Regions from separate parts of the Kitasatospora sp. NBC_01246 genome, predicted to be linked through region 1. Evidence: riboswitches for the same ligand, from Rfam matches in the RefSeq annotation. Region 1 holds a riboswitch; the other holds the start of a gene.
The links. Region 1 has a riboswitch for cyclic di-AMP ahead of OG618_RS30360 (transglycosylase family protein). Riboswitches for the same ligand answer to the same signal wherever they lie in the genome.

Region 1 (7,328 bases):
TCGTCCTGATCAACGGCTTCAGCGAGAAGATCGACGCGCCGTTCATCTCGCCGGACGACCGGGCCGCGATGTGGATGGCCGTCCAGCACCTGGCCGAGCTCGGCCACGAGCGGATCGGCCTCGCGGTCGGGCAGAAGCGGTACGTCCCCGTGCTGCGGAAGATCGAGGGCTTCACGGCGGCCCTGCGGGAAGTCCTCGGCCGGACCGAGGAACAGGCCCGGGAGCTCGTCCACCACACGCTGTTCAGCGTGGAGGGCGGGCACGCGGCAGCCGGCGCACTGCTCGACAAGGGCTGTACGGCGATCGTCTGCGGCAGCGACATGATGGCGCTCGGGGCGATCCGCGCGGTGCGCCAGCGGGGGCTGTCCGTGCCGCAGGACGTCTCGGTGGTCGGGTTCGACGACTCGCCGCTGATAGCTTTCACCGAGCCGCCGCTGACCACCATCCGCCAGCCGGTCGAGGCGATGGCCACCGCCGCCGTCGACGCCCTGCTGGAGGAGGTCGGCGCGAACGCCGCCCAGCGCGGTGAGTTCATGTTCCAGCCGGAGCTGGTGATGCGCGGTTCCACGGGCGCCTGCGCCCGCTGAGACGACGACCGGGGCCCCGGAGGACGATCCAGTCCTCCGGGGCCCCGGCCTGTCCGCCCTCAGCCCTCCTGCGCGGTCGGGCGCTGCTGCCCGGTCCGCTGCCCGTCGGCGGCCTCGCCGGTCCGGCTCTCGGTGCGCCGCCCCCGGGCGAGGTAGTCGCGCAGGATCAGCTCCACGGCGTCCTGCGGGTTCCTGGTGCCGGAGAGCATCATCGCGTCGATCGCGAGATTGGCGTCGAGCGTGACGGTGACCTGGGCCATGTGACTCCTCCTCGGGTGCAGAGCAGCAGCATGCCCGCCGGGCCCGGGTTTGGCCATGCCCGGGCCCGGGCCCGCGCCGTCCCGCGCGCGGGCGCGCCGGAGCCCCCGGGGAGGAGCGACCAGACTCTCCCCGGGGGCTGCGGCGGGTGGCGCGGACCGCGCGCGGGATCAGACCCGGCCGGCGAAGTCCGGGGCCCAGTTGGCGATGGTCTGGGTCCGCACGCCCACGCTCGGGTTGGCGGCCTCGACGTACTTGCCGTCGCCGATGTAGAGCGCGACGTGGTAGACGCCCGAGTCCTGGCCGTTGTTGGACCAGAACAGCAGGTCGCCGGCCTTGAGGGCGTCCAGCGAGACGTGGGTGCTGGCGGCGGCCTGGTCGGCGGCGACCCGCGGGACGGAGACGCCCGCGGCGCGCAGCGCGGCCTGGGTCAGGCCGGAGCAGTCCCAACCGCCGTTGCCGGTACCGCCGTAGACGTAGGCCTGGCCGACCTTCGACTGGGCGAAGGAGACCGCGGCGGCCATGCTGCCGGTGGCGGCCTGGGCCGGCGCCTCGGCCGACGCCTGGGCGGCGGGCTTGGCGGCCGGAGCCTGGGTCTGCGCGGCCGGCTTGGTGGCGGTCGCGGTGGAGCCGTCGGCCTTGCCGGTGGCGCCCGAGGAGCGGTTGAACCAGTCGAAGCCCTGGTCGGACTCGTCCGAGGCCCGGGTCTTCGCGCGGTCGCCCAGGCTCAGGTGCTGGCCCGGGTAGATGACGTGCGGGCCGTCGCCGAGGGTGCCGCGGTTGAGCTCGTAGAGCCGCTCCCAGCCGCCCTGGACGTTGTTCTTGTCGGCGATCGAGGAGAGCCAGTCGCCCGCGACCACGGTGTAGTCGGAGGAGGCCTGCGCGTCCTGACGGTACTGCTGCCAGTTCCGGCCCTGCGACTGCTGGGCGGAGTCGGCGGCGGCCGGGGTCTCGGCGGCCTTCGGGGCGGCCTTGGGCGCGGCCGGCTTGGCGGCGGGGGCGGGGGTCTGCGCCGGGGCCGGGGTGGCCTTCGGGGCGGCCGGCTTGGCGGCGGTCGCGGTGTCGACGGCGGCCGGGGTGCCGCCCTTGGTCAGACCGGCCTGGACGGAGCAGACGGGCCAGGCGCCGGGGCCCTGGACGGCGAGCACCTTCTCGGCGACCGCGATCTGCTGGTCCTTGGTGGCGAGGTCGGCACGCGCGGCGTAGCTGGTGCCGCCGAACGCCGCCCAGGTGGAGTTGGTGAACTGGAGGCCGCCGTAGAAACCGTTGCCGGTGTTGATGCTCCAGTTGCCGGTGCTCTCGCACTGGGCGACCTTGTCCCAGGTGGCGACCGAGGCGGCCGAGGCGGAGCCGGCGGTGAGGCAGGGGATGGTGAGGCCGATGCCGACGACGCCGAGGGTGGCGATCGCTCGACGGGTGCGGCCGGACAGGCGGGTGCCGTTGGTGGGCAGCATGGTGACGCGGTCCTCTCCCACGCCTGCGAGGTGAGCTGTCGGATTCGGGCTGGAGTTGCCCGGCCGCGCTGTGGACGCGGCTTCACCCCTAGCCCCGAACCGGTACGAACCGGTCCCGGGCGACTTACCTGTGGTTCCCCCGCTCCTGCCGTGGTGCGTTCTGCGCTGCCAGCGCACCCGACGGCAGGACTCGGCGTTGCGGGTGGGCTGGGTCCGTGTGGCCACGAACGGGGAGCACGTTAAGCAGACTTAAGTTCAAACCGCAAACATGTGTGACGGTCGTCACAGTTTATGAAGAGCGTGCTAAATGGCTGTCCACCATGATCAGAAATGACCGATTTACCGCAACGCCCGTCGGAGTCACGGCAACTGCCTATGCTTCAGGGCATCAGGACCGACGCGGCCGTCTGGGGGGAGGGCTTCGCAGCGATGGCCATGGACGAGGGTCCGGAGGCCGGTGCGCCGGCCGAGCGGCCGCGTGGAACGCACCGCTGGGCAAAACACCGCAGAGCGGACATCCCGCCCGCCGAGCCCCGAACTCCCCTGCCCCGCCGGACGATGCTGCGCTGGCTCGCCGTCGGCACGGTCTTCGCGGCGGTCGGCGGCGAGGAGGCACTGCGGCGCTCCCTGGACGGCCGCTCCGCGCCCGTCGCCGCCGCGGAGGGCCCCGCCATGGGGCCGGGAGCGGCCGACCCGGCCGCGGAGCACCGGCACGGCGCCGCGTCGCCGTCCGGGACGCCCGGGGGCGCCCCCGACGGCGCCCCCGCCGAGGGGACGGCCGCGCCCGGGCAGCCCACCGCCGGAGCCGCCCCCGCACCCACCCCCGACCAGGGCGGCCGCCCCTGGTCGGACCCGGCCGGCTGGGGCGGCCGGGTACCCGGACCGCAGAGCGCCGTCCGGATCACCGACCGGGTGCTGCTCGACACCGACGCCGCGATCGGCTCGCTGCTGGTCGAGCCGGGCGGTGCGCTCACCTTCGCCGCCGACCGCAGCCTCACCCTCGCCGCCGCGGGCAACGTCGAGATCCGCGGCACCCTCGCGCTCGCCCCCGAGGGCGCCGCCGTGCACACCGTGCGCTTCCCCGCCGTCGACGAGCGGCGCTTCCGGGGGGACGGCATGAAGGTGGTCGACACCGACGTCGGCCTCTGGGTCACCGGCGCCGGGTACCTGCGGCTGGACGGCGCGGCCAAGACCGCCTGGGGGCGCGCCGACCGGGCACTCGCGGTGGGCGACACCACCGTCAGCCTGGCCGCGCCGCCCACCGGTTGGCTGCCCGGCGACGAACTGGCCGTCACCCCGACCGGCCCGCCGGGCGAGGACGGCTTCTCCACCCGCTACGACCTCGCCGTCGTCCGGTCCGTCAGCGGATCCACCGTCACCCTGGAGGCGCCGCTGACGTACGCGCACCCCCGGGTGGCCGCCGGAGGGGGCGTCACGCTCGGGGCCGAGGTGCTCAACCTGACCCGAAGCGTGCGGATCGAGGGCACCGCCGAGGGCCGCGCCCACGTCCACCTCACCACCTCCCGCCGGGCCGACCTGCGGCACGCGGCGCTGCGCTGGGTCGGCCCGCGCACCGACACCGCGGAGTCCTGGAAGGGCCCGGACGGCAGCGCCCCGGTGACCGCCCCGGTGCTCGGCCGGTACGGGCTGCACTTCCACATGCTGGGCGACACCACCCGGGGCACCGTGGTCGAGGGCCTGGTGGTCCGCGACGCGGGGAGCCACGCCTTCGTCCCGCACGCCAGCCACGGCATCACCTTCCGCAGCTGCATCAGCCACGACACCTGGGAGGACGCCTACTGGTGGGACGGCCCGCCGGACACCCGCACCCCGCAGCAGCCCTCCGACGACATCGTCTACGAGTCCTGCGTCGCCTCCCGCACGCGGCTGGAGCCCAACCCGCGGGCCTACCGGCTGACCGGCTTCAACCTCGGCGCCGGCACCGGCGGCAAGGCGCTGGACTGCGTGGCCGTCGGCGTCCAGGGGGCCGACGGCGCCTCCGGCTTCGAGTGGCCGGAGAACAGCGAGGGGGTCTGGACCTTCCAGCGCTGCCTGGCCCACAACAACCTGCGGGACGGCATCTTCGTCTGGCTGAACGCCCAGCAGCACCACGTGGTCACCGAGTTCGCGGCCTACCACAACGGCGGGTGGGGCATCGAGCACGGCGCCTACCTCAACGACTTCGACTACACCGCGAGCGTGCTGTACGGCAACGGCGGCGGGGGAGTGGCGCTGCACTCGCTCGGCCGGGACAAGGGGACCCTCTTCGACGGCCTGCTGATCGACGCCGCCGGGCAGAGCGACTACGGCGTCTCCACCGCGCGCCACGAACTCGCCGGGGAGGCGGTCACCTTCAGCCGCAGCCGGTTCGCCGGCCACCGCCGGGCCGGGATCGCCTTCCGGGCCACCCCGGACGGCAAGCCGGACGACATCCTCGTCCTGGACTGCGAGTTCGACGGCAACGAGCTCTGGATGGACCCGGAGTCCGCGCCGCCGAAGAACGTCCTGCTGCGCCGGGCGGGGCAGACCGAGGTGCTCCAGGTGCGCAAGGCGGACGGTGGCGGCGGGCGGTCGCCGTGGAACGCCACCGGCGTGCCGGTGGCCGCCTTCGCCGCGCAGTCCCGGCCGGTGCAGCTGCCGGCGCTGCGGCTCAAGGACGCGGCGGCGGCCACCGGCCGGGTGGGCGGGCGGACCTGAGGCGGGCCTGAGGCCGGCCGGGGCCCGCCGGGGCCCGCACCGTACGGGCCCGCGCCGCGGACCGGTACGGCGCGGGCCCGTACGGAGAGGGCCGGTGCGGCGGGGACACGTACGGCGGGGGTACGGCGAGGGCCCGGAGCGGGTGCGCGCGCTCCGGGCCCTTCGGCGTTCGTGGTCCGCTACTACTCGGCGGCGGCCTCCCCGGCCTCCTGGGCAGCGGCCTCCTCGGCGGCGGCCTGCGCGGCGAACGCCTCGGGGGCGACGGCCGGCAGCACGGCGAGGTAGGTGGCGGCGATCAGCTGGCCCACCGTGGGGTAGGCGCCGAGCGGCGCGGCGCTCGGGCAGCCGGTTTCCTCGGCGGCCGTGGCGAGCAGCTCGGAGTCGGCCTCCGGGCCGATCACCAGCGGGGCCAGCGCGGGGCGCTGGGAGCCGGTCTCCTTGAGGTGCGCGACGGCGGCGGCCACCGAGCCGGGCACGTCGAGCGCGGCGGGCACGACCGGCACCGCGAGGCGGGCGGCCAGCAGCACACCGGTGATCCCGGCCGCCGCGGCGGCCTCCTCGCCACCGACGGTGGTGAGGACGACGCCGTCCGCGGCCGTCGCGATGGCGAACAGCCGGGCCCGGTCGGCGCGGGCCAGCCCCGCCTCGGAGAGCCGGACGTGGACGGCCTCGGCGAGCAGCGGGTGCGGGCCGAGGACGTCGGTGACGTGGGCGCCGTACTCGGCGGACAGCGCGTGCAGTTCGGTCAGGAAACCGTGCGGGCCGGGGACCAGCGGCACCACGACCGGGGCGGGCAGGCCCGACTCGGCGGCGTGCGCCAGCAGTTCGGCGACGGAGTACTCGTCACGGCCGGGCTCGCTCCCGCCCGCGCCGCTGTCGAGGTAACCGGCCGCGGTCTGCACGCCGTTCTGCTCGCTGCGTACGATCGACAGCAGTTCCTCGACCACGGAACGGGACTCCGGCCCGGCGGTCGCGGGCACCGCGAGCACCAGGGCCGGGGATCCGGCCGGGATCTCGGGGCGCTCGGGGCGTCGGTGGCGCCCCCGCGCACGGGAGCCTGGGGTGCGGACGGGCAGTGGCGCGCCCGGGATGGCTGCGGTGCTCATGGCGGAGATCGTAGGACATCCCCCGGCCAACGCTGCAGTCGGCTGCCGTACCGGGAGGGGCGGGGTGCCCGAAATTCGGACATACCGTGATCAATCCCTATGTGGCTACCACTTCTGCCTGAGACGTGACAGGAGGTGCCGCGCGTTGCGGCGGTGGCGCGTGAGATGTCTCACAGCATACGGACGGTCTGACGGAGGGTCACGGCGGTGCGACTCCGGGCGCCCGAAGATCAACATTCAGCGGGTGGCCGCCTACGGGCGGTTATCGGAGTCTTCCCGATTGCCCCGGATATGTCCGCTTACGTTCCCTCAGGTATCGAGGCGGTGAAGAGTTCCGATTTGTCGACGAAAGGCCCGTGCACCTGCAACGTCCCGTGCTGATGCACGTGCACTGGAGCTATCATCACGTCAAGTGAGGCGTTGTGCCGGGCCGGTACGGGGCCGGCCCAGTCGTTCGGCTGCGAGCCGGGGCGCCGAGCTGGACGACTACTCCGGAGCTCTTCGGGAGATTTCTATGCACGACAGGTACGACACGTACAACGGGATGGCGGCGGCGGACCTCAAGGACGTGGTCTGGCAGAAGAGCCTCCACAGCAACTCCCAGGGCAACTGCGTCGAGTTCGCCGCGCTCCCGGGGGGCGACGTGGCGATGCGCAACTCGCGCTTTCCCGATGGTCCGGCACTGATCTACACCCGGGCCGAGATCGCGGCGCTGCTGCTGGGCGCCAAGGACGGGGAGTTCGACCACCTGGCGGTCTGACCGTTTCGTCTTCTTCGCCATCGGGGGGCCGTCGTGGGTGCTGACACCACGGCGGCCTTTGTCTTCTCCGTCCGGCCGCCCCGTGGTGGGCGTCGTGAGCGGGTGCCGCCGGTGCGCCCGTCGCTCCGGGAGGCTGTCGCCGGGCGATCGCGCGACCGGCTGCCGTCGACCGGTCGCCGTCGGGTCGGGGCTCGCGGGCGGGCCGCTGCGGACGGGGCGCCGCACGTCTGCGGCCAGGAGCGTGCGCGGCCGCGGATCGGGAGCGGTGCCGTCCTCCCGGTGCCGCACCCCGGGAGCGGTGCCGTCCTCCCGCCGGCCGCGGCGCACGGCTAGGCCGAGCGGCGGTGCCGCCCGCCGAGCTCCGCCAGCGCGCCGGCCTCGGGCTCGAACAGTGCCCAGACCACCTTGCCGCCGCCCAGCGGGTGCCAGCCCCAGGACCGGCTGAACGAGTCCACCAGGTGCAGCC
Region 2 (7,328 bases), 220 kb from region 1:
ATGGGGCGCGGCGACTGCTACAAGCCGGCAGGCGGCAGCGGGCGCACGCGCGGATAGATTGGACTCAGCCCAGCAGGGGCAGCGCGGGCAGGGTCAGGAAGTCCGCGAACTCCTCGGCCAGGGCGACCTGTTCGAAGAGCTTGGCGGCCTCGCGCCAGCGCCCACCGGCGTAGGCCTCGTCGCCCAGCTCGGCCCGGAGCGCGGCGAGCTCCTCGGCCACCAGACGGCGCACCAGGTCGGCGGTGGCCTTCTCGCCCGTGTCGGAGAGCACCACGCCGTTGTGGATCCACTGCCAGATCTGCGAGCGGGAGATCTCGGCGGTGGCGGCGTCCTCCATCATGTTGAAGATGGCGACGGCACCGAGGCCGCGCAGCCACGCCTCGATGTAGCGGACCCCGACCTGGACGGCGTTGTGCAGGCCGGCGTGGGTGCAGTGGCCGCCGGCGCCGGCGATGTCGAGCAGCTGGGCGGCCGTGACGGGCTCGGCCGGCCCCGGGTCGTCCTTCTGGTTCGGGCGCTCGCCGAGGACGGCGTCGAAGCAGGCACGGGCGACCGGGACGAGGTCCGGGTGGGCGACCCAGGAGCCGTCGAAGCCGTTGCCGGCCTCGCGGTCCTTGTCGGCCCTGACCTTCTCCAGGGCGGCCGCGTTGACCTCGGGGTCGCGGCGGCTGGGGATGAAGGCGGCCATCCCGCCGATCGCGTGCGCGCCGCGCCGGTGGCAGGTCTGCACCAGCAGCCGGGTGTAGGCGGCCATGAACGGGGAGGCCATGGTGACGGAGTTGCGGTCCGGCAGGATGTAGTGCTCGCCGGCGTCGCGGAAGTTCTTGACGATCGAGAACAGGTAGTCCCAGCGGCCGGCGTTGAGCCCGGCGGCGTGGTCCCGCAGCTCGTAGAGGATCTCCTCCATCTCGAACGCCGCGGTGATGGTCTCGATCAGCACGGTGGCCCGGACGGTGCCGTGCGGGATGCCGAGCGCCGCCTGGGCGTGGGTGAAGACGTCGTTCCAGAGCCGGGCCTCCAGGTGGCTCTCCGTCTTCGGGAGGTAGAAGTAGGGGCCGGAGTTCGGGTCCTCCGCGCCGCGCGCGAGCAGCCGCGCCGCGTTGTGGAAGAAGTAGAGGCCGAAGTCGAGGAAGGCCCCGGCGACCGGCCGGCCGTCGACCAGCAGGTGGTTCTCGTCCAGGTGCCAGCCGCGCGGGCGGACCACGACGGTGGCCAGCTCGGCGGCCGGCCTGAGGGTGTAGGCCTTGCCGGCCGAGGAGGTGAAGTCGATCCGGCCCTCGAAGGCGTCGATCAGGTTGATCTGGCCACCGACCACGTTCTCCCAGGTCGGCGAGGTGGCGTCCTCGAAGTCCGCCAGCCAGACCCGGGCGCCGGAGTTGAGGGCGTTGATGACCATCTTGCGGTCGGTGGGGCCGGTGATCTCGACCCGGCGGTCCTGGAGGGCGCGGGGGGCCTCGGCCACCGTCCAGTCGCCCGCCCGCACGGCGGCCGTCTCGGGGAGGAAGTCCAGGGTGCCGGTTTCGGCGATCTCGGCACGGCGGGTCCTGCGGCGCACCAGGAGCTCCTGCCGGCGGTCCTCGAACGCGCGGTGGAGGCCGACGACGAAGGCGACCGCCTCCGGAGTGAGCACCTCCTCGGCCCGGTGGACTCGCGGACCGGCGACAGTGACGACCGGAGCGGCGGGGGAGGCGCCGGCGGGTCCCTGATCTGTAGCCATGAGCAGGACACTCCTAAGACGGTTGAGCATGGCGAAGGCAGTTCCGGTGGGAACGTCCTTGATCTGAACCGAGGGGAAACCCCACCTGTCGGAGGGTTCGATTCTGTAAGGTGGAGACTAGTTTCCGCGATACAGAATTTCAACGGTTTGTTGAGGTGATCGCTGGGACTCTACTCCTCCCCCGACAGCGAAGGGAACGCCGGTGGTTGCGACCCCCGACACAGCATCGACGACGGGTCCGGACCGCGCGAGCGGCGGCGTGCAGTCCGTCGAGCGCGCCTTCCTGCTCCTGGAGGCGCTGGCCGACTCCGGGGGCGTGGCGACGCTCAGTGAGCTCTCCACCTCCTCCGGGCTGCCGATGCCCACCATCCACCGCCTGGTTCGTACCCTCGTGCAGCAGGGCTATGTCCGCCAGGACACCGCGCGCCGCTACACCCTGGGCCCCCGGCTGATCCGGCTCGGCGAGACGGCCGGGCGACTGCTCGGCAGCTGGGCCCGCCCCTACCTGGCCGAACTGATGGAGGCCACCGGCGAGACGGCGAACCTGGCCGTGCTGGAGGGCGGCGAGGTGGTGTACGTCGGCCAGGTGCAGTCGCGGCGCTCGATGCGGATGTTCACCGAGGTCGGCCGCCGGGTGCAGCCGCACTGCACGGGCGTCGGCAAGGCGCTGCTGGCCCAGCTGCCCGAGGAGGAGGCGCGGGCCGTGCTCGGCCCGAACCCGCTGCCGGCGCACACCTCCTACACCGTGACCGACCCGCAGGAGCTGCTGGTCCAGTTGGCGCAGGCGCGTGAGCGCGGCTACGTGGTGGACGACCAGGAGCAGGAGATCGGGGTCCGCTGCATCGCGCTCGCGGTACCCGGCGCGCCGACGCCGACGGCGCTCTCCGTCTCCGGCCCGGAGGCCCGGATCCGGGCGCTGGAGGAGCAGGCCGGCGCGGCCTCGCTCGTCCCCGTGATGCACCAGATCGCGGCCCGGCTGGGGCAGGTCCTCGCCCCCTGACGGACGATCACCGCTCCTGCCGCGCAGGGAAGGCCGGGTGGCCTCCGGCGTGCCGTTCCTCCGTTCGGGCGGCCCGAGGGCGGGGTGCGACGAGGACGGCGAGCCGGTCGGTCACGCTGGTGCCGACGCGGCCCGCAACGGTGCGGACCGCCGGAACGCAGAGGGCAGGGTGAGCGACGATGTCGCGCAGAAGGTCCGCACTGAGATTCCTCGGCAGGGCGCTGACGGTGGGGTGCGCGGTGACCGCGCTGGCCGCCGGGTCGGCGGGGGCCGCCTGCCCGGGCGCCGATCCCGCGGTCGGGGATGCCCCGGCGGCGGAGGTCGCGCCACTCGCGGTGCCGGCCCCGTCGAACTCCGACCTGGAGGTGATCCGGCTCGACCCGGACGCCGTCGCGCCGGAGGGCATGGTCACGTTGCACGCCTTCATCGCCAACCGCGGGCCGGACAGGACGGCCTCGCCGTTCACCGTGGTCGTCACCCTGCCGGAGGGTGTCACGCCAAGGGAGCCGTTCTACCCGGAGAACTGCACCGCGTTCCAGAACGGCCACCGGGTGCGCTGCCAGTTCCCCCCGGGCCTGCCGAGCCTCGAGAGCGCCACGGCACTGATCCCGCTGAAGGTCGGCGCCGACGTCCCCTACGGCGAGCTGCACGGCGGCTACGTCGCCATCAGCAGTGCGGACGACCCGAACTCGGAGAACAACAAGCTGCCGTTCACGATGAACATCGTCGAGCCCCCCGACAGCTTCTGACCGGACCGGCCAGGGCCGTACCGAGCCGGGCCCCGACGACTCAGCGCGGTACGGCTGTCCTGAGCCGTACCGCGCCGGGTGCGTTCCGGTCCGGGTGCGTTCCGGTCCGGGTGCGTTCCGGTCCGGGTGCGTTCCGGTCCGGACCGGGCGCCGATCGGCCTAGCGGTAGACCCGGACGTAGTCCGCGGCGAAGGTGATCGGGGCCGTGCCCTGCGGCGCGGCGTGGTACTGCCCTGCACTCAGGGACAGGTTGAGGATCAGGTACGCGGACCAGTTGGCGCCGACGCCCTTGCCGTCCGAGAACACCTTCGTACCGTTGACGTACCAGTCGACCGAGGTGGCGCCGTAGTGGGTGCCGATGGTGACCCAGCCGTCCTTCGCGATCGCCTTGGCGTCGGTGTAGTACAGGTGGCCCGGGTTGACGTGGTTGGTCAGCTCCAGCAGGTTCGGGTTGTCGGGGTGGTACTCGAAGGAGTCGATCTCCCCGTTGCCGTTCTTCCAGGTCCACAGGGCCGGCCAGGCCCCCGTGCCGGCCGGGAGCTTGACCCGGGTCTCGGCGTAGTCGCCGGTCTTCACCTGGAAGCCCTCGCTGGAGTACTCGGTGGTGAGCAGCCCGGTGTCCCAGGACTTCTTGCCGTTCTCCAGCGTGTTGGCGCCCGGCTTGGCGGTGAACGTGGCGACGCCGCCGGCCACCGAGACGTTGTTCTTGTTCAGCCAGTCCAGCTTGTTGTCGTCCGGGTTGTGGTTGCCGTAGTGGTAGGCGCTGCTCTTGTCACCCGTCCAGCGCGAGCCGTAGGCGATCGGGCCGTTGAACTCGTCCGACCAGGTCAGCGACTTCCCGGCGACCGGGGCGCCGGTCGCCGGCGCGGTGGGGGCCGGGGCGGTGGGCGACGGCGTGGCGGTCGCGGTGGGCGACGGCGTCGGGGTGGGCTTGGGGGTGGCGGTCGGGCTCGGGGCGGGGGCGACGGTCGCGTCGGAGACCGCGAGCTGGCGCGAGGGCAGGTTGTGCCAGGTACCGCCGAGGTCCTGCCAGAAGCCGAACTGGGTGTACGTCCCGGCGGGCAGGGTGCGGGCACCGGTGGTGATCGACAGGCCGCCGGGGCAGATCTGCGCGTTGGAGACGTTGCCGGGGAAGTCGAGGTTGCGCCCGGCCGCGTCGCGGACGCCGACGCCGACGGTCTTGGCCGTGAAGCAGGACGAGGAGTGGACGGTCAGCGCGGCCGTGGTGGCCTTGCCCGCGACCATGGTGGCCGGGGCGAGCCTGTCCTGGGTGACGGTCGGCGCGGTGGCCGCCTGGGCGCCGGTGAGCGCCGGGACGCCGAGCAGGCCGGCGCCGCTGATGGCGAGCGCTCCGGTGGCGGCGAAGGCGGCCTTGCGGCCTCGGTGGGAGGGGCGGGCGTGGCGCGGGGTCGCGCGCCGGGCAGGCTTCTGCATGGCGGTGTCCTCTGTAGACGCCTGCGAGGTGAGCTGTCGGGTTCGGGCTGAGGTTGCCCGGCCGCCTGTGGGAGCGGCTTCACCCCTAGCCTCGGTCCGCACGCGCGAGCGCGTGCGCCGGGCACTGACCTGGGTCCCCCGCTCCCGTCCGCTGCGGTGCTCGACTGCCGACCGGCGGGTGGACAGGACTCGGCGTCCCGACGGCGGGGTCCGCGAAGACGGACTCGTGCAGGCTAGGCAGGCCGCTCGAATGTCGACAAGCCGACAGGGGGTGTTGTCGCGCAGCTCACAGTGCGAGCCGTCCGGAGTGGATCAAGTCACCGGGGAAGTTGATCAGTTGGAGACGGGGCGGGGCGTGGGGCGGGCGCGGGGCGGCCGACGGGGTCGGCGGCGGGTCGGCGAGCGGGTGGCGGAGGTCCGGCCGGGGTGGGCGCGGACCGGGGCGGGTGCGGACCGGGGCGGGTGCGGACCGGGGCGGGTGCGGACCGGGGCGGGTGCGGCGTACCGGCCCGGTGTCCGCTCCGTGGCCTGGTGCCCGCATGTCCGCCGCGAAGGTCGGCCGGTCGGATAGGTTGGGAGTCCAGCCGTACCGCACAGACGAGAGACGAGGACCCGCTCCGCCATGACCGCGCCCCTGCCCGCCTTCGCCGGCCGCACCTACCTCTTCCAGGTCGACAACGGCGCGGCCTTCCGCAACGCCTACTCGCCCGACGGCAAGCGGCTGCGCTGGGAGGGCCTCGGCGAGTCGGCGGGCCAGTGGGAGGACGTCGCGCTGCACATCGCCGAGATCGGGCCGGAGCTGTACTTCGTCAGCTGGACCGAGCAGAGCGGCATCACCGTCAGCCACGTGATGGACCTCGGCAGGCTGACGGTGCGCGCGTTCTGGACGTACGAGGGCGAGGGCGGCCGGGTCGGCGAGCTGCACACCGGGACGCTGGAGCCGGTGGCCTGAGCCGTGGCCTGAGCGCTGCTGTACCGGCCGTGCCGTGGCGCCCCGCGCCCGTCCGGGTCAGGGGTCAGACCGCGCGGTCCGGCACACTGAGGCGCTGGGAGAGCCACTCCAGCGAGGACGGCAGCAACCTGCTCCAGGTCTCGAAGTTGTGGCCGCCGGTCCTCATCATGCTGTAGGAGACCTTCATGGGCGCGTGCGCGGCGGCCACGAAGGCCTCGGTGTCCCGGCGGTAGTCGCCGTCGCCCTCCCTGGTCCCGGCCAGCAGGACGGACACCTCGGGCTGCGGCAGGTTCTTCAGCCGCCACATCAGGTCGGCCTCGTTGCGACGCTGCTGGCTGCCCTTGAAGAGGTCCCCGGTCGTCGGGTCGTCGGCGGCCTGGTAGTAGCCGGAGAGCGAGACGGCGGTCGGGAAGACCTCCGGGTGCCGCATGGCGAGCTTGAGGGCGCAGTAGCCGCCGGTCGAGTTGCCCATGAATCCCCAGGCCCGCGGGTCCGAGGAGACCCGGTAGGTCGCCTGGATCGCGGCCGGGACGTCCTTGGTGAAGTACGTCTCCGACTGCGCGCCGCCCGGGATGTCCTCGCACTCGGTGTCCTGCGGGAGTGCGGGCGAGGGGCGCATCAGCACCATCACGGTCGGCTGCATCCGACCCTCCTGGAGCAGCTTGAGCGCCGCGCCCGGGTAGTTCAGCCGGGTCACCAGGTTCTTCGCGATGCCGGGGAAGCCGGTGCTCACGATCACCGCCGGGAACTGCTTCTGCGCGTACTCCGGCTGGAAGTACTGCGGCGGCAGGTAGACGTACCCCTCGGTGGAGAGCCGTGTGGCGGCACCGTCGATCCGGACCTCGCGGATCTCACCGGACTGCTTCGGGTCGCGACCCAGCGCCCCGCCGCCCTTGACGGACGCGTGCCCGATGGTCTCCACCTGCAGGCGGCCGGACGCGTCCGCCTTGTTCTGGATGACGACCGGGCCGTTGCCGCCGGTGCCGAGCAGGTCGTCCCAGCTGCTGTAGAAGGCGAAGTAGTTGTTGGCCACCAGGCCCAGTGCGGCGAGCACGGTGAGCTGGGTGGCGAGCAGTGCGCCGATCCGGCCGAGCACCGCCTGCCAGGTCGTCTTCGACAGTCTCGGCCACAGCCAGACCGTGCCGGCCATCATCACGACGGCGATCAATACGGTCAGCGCCAGCACCTTGTGGCTCGTCAGACCCATGTCCTACTTGCTCCCACGCCTCGAACTCCCCCGCCCCCGTCGTCAGGACAACTGTCAGGACAACCGGAACGGCCGCCCCGGTTCCCCCGTCCACCACGGAAGCCACCACCGAGGCGCGATCAACAACCCTAGCGGCCCGCCGGGCCCCCGTGGACCCGCCGACCAGCGGGTACGGCGGGCCGGGGCGGTGCCGGGACCGCGGGAGAGCGGGCTGGCACGAGCGGAGTGACGGGCAGTGTGACGGGCAGTGTGACGGGCGGGCCGGGCTG

Region 2: linked by a shared signal. The riboswitch ahead of OG618_RS29405 (glycoside hydrolase family 16 protein) and the one ahead of OG618_RS30360 (transglycosylase family protein) in region 1 are both predicted to bind cyclic di-AMP.

The regions. Positions count from the first base shown of each region.
Region 1 is NZ_CP108484.1:7,152,949-7,160,276, forward strand. Features, by position in the region: gene OG618_RS30350 (LacI family DNA-binding transcriptional regulator) at 1-587, shown strand, start outside; gene OG618_RS30355 (hypothetical protein) at 647-847, opposite strand; gene OG618_RS30360 (transglycosylase family protein) at 1,016-2,320, opposite strand; cyclic di-AMP (ydaO/yuaA leader) riboswitch at 2,307-2,431, opposite strand; gene OG618_RS30365 (hypothetical protein) at 2,858-4,996, shown strand; gene OG618_RS30370 (hypothetical protein) at 5,179-6,102, opposite strand; gene OG618_RS30375 (DUF397 domain-containing protein) at 6,617-6,862, shown strand; gene OG618_RS30380 (ATP-binding protein) at 7,192-7,328, opposite strand, start outside.
Region 2 is NZ_CP108484.1:6,929,015-6,936,342, reverse strand. Features, by position in the region: gene aceB (malate synthase A) at 65-1,717, opposite strand; gene OG618_RS29415 (IclR family transcriptional regulator) at 1,920-2,717, shown strand; gene OG618_RS29410 (hypothetical protein) at 2,897-3,466, shown strand; gene OG618_RS29405 (glycoside hydrolase family 16 protein) at 3,626-4,900, opposite strand; cyclic di-AMP (ydaO/yuaA leader) riboswitch at 4,905-5,069, opposite strand; gene OG618_RS29400 (MoaF-related domain-containing protein) at 5,523-5,852, shown strand; gene OG618_RS29395 (alpha/beta hydrolase) at 5,917-7,059, opposite strand.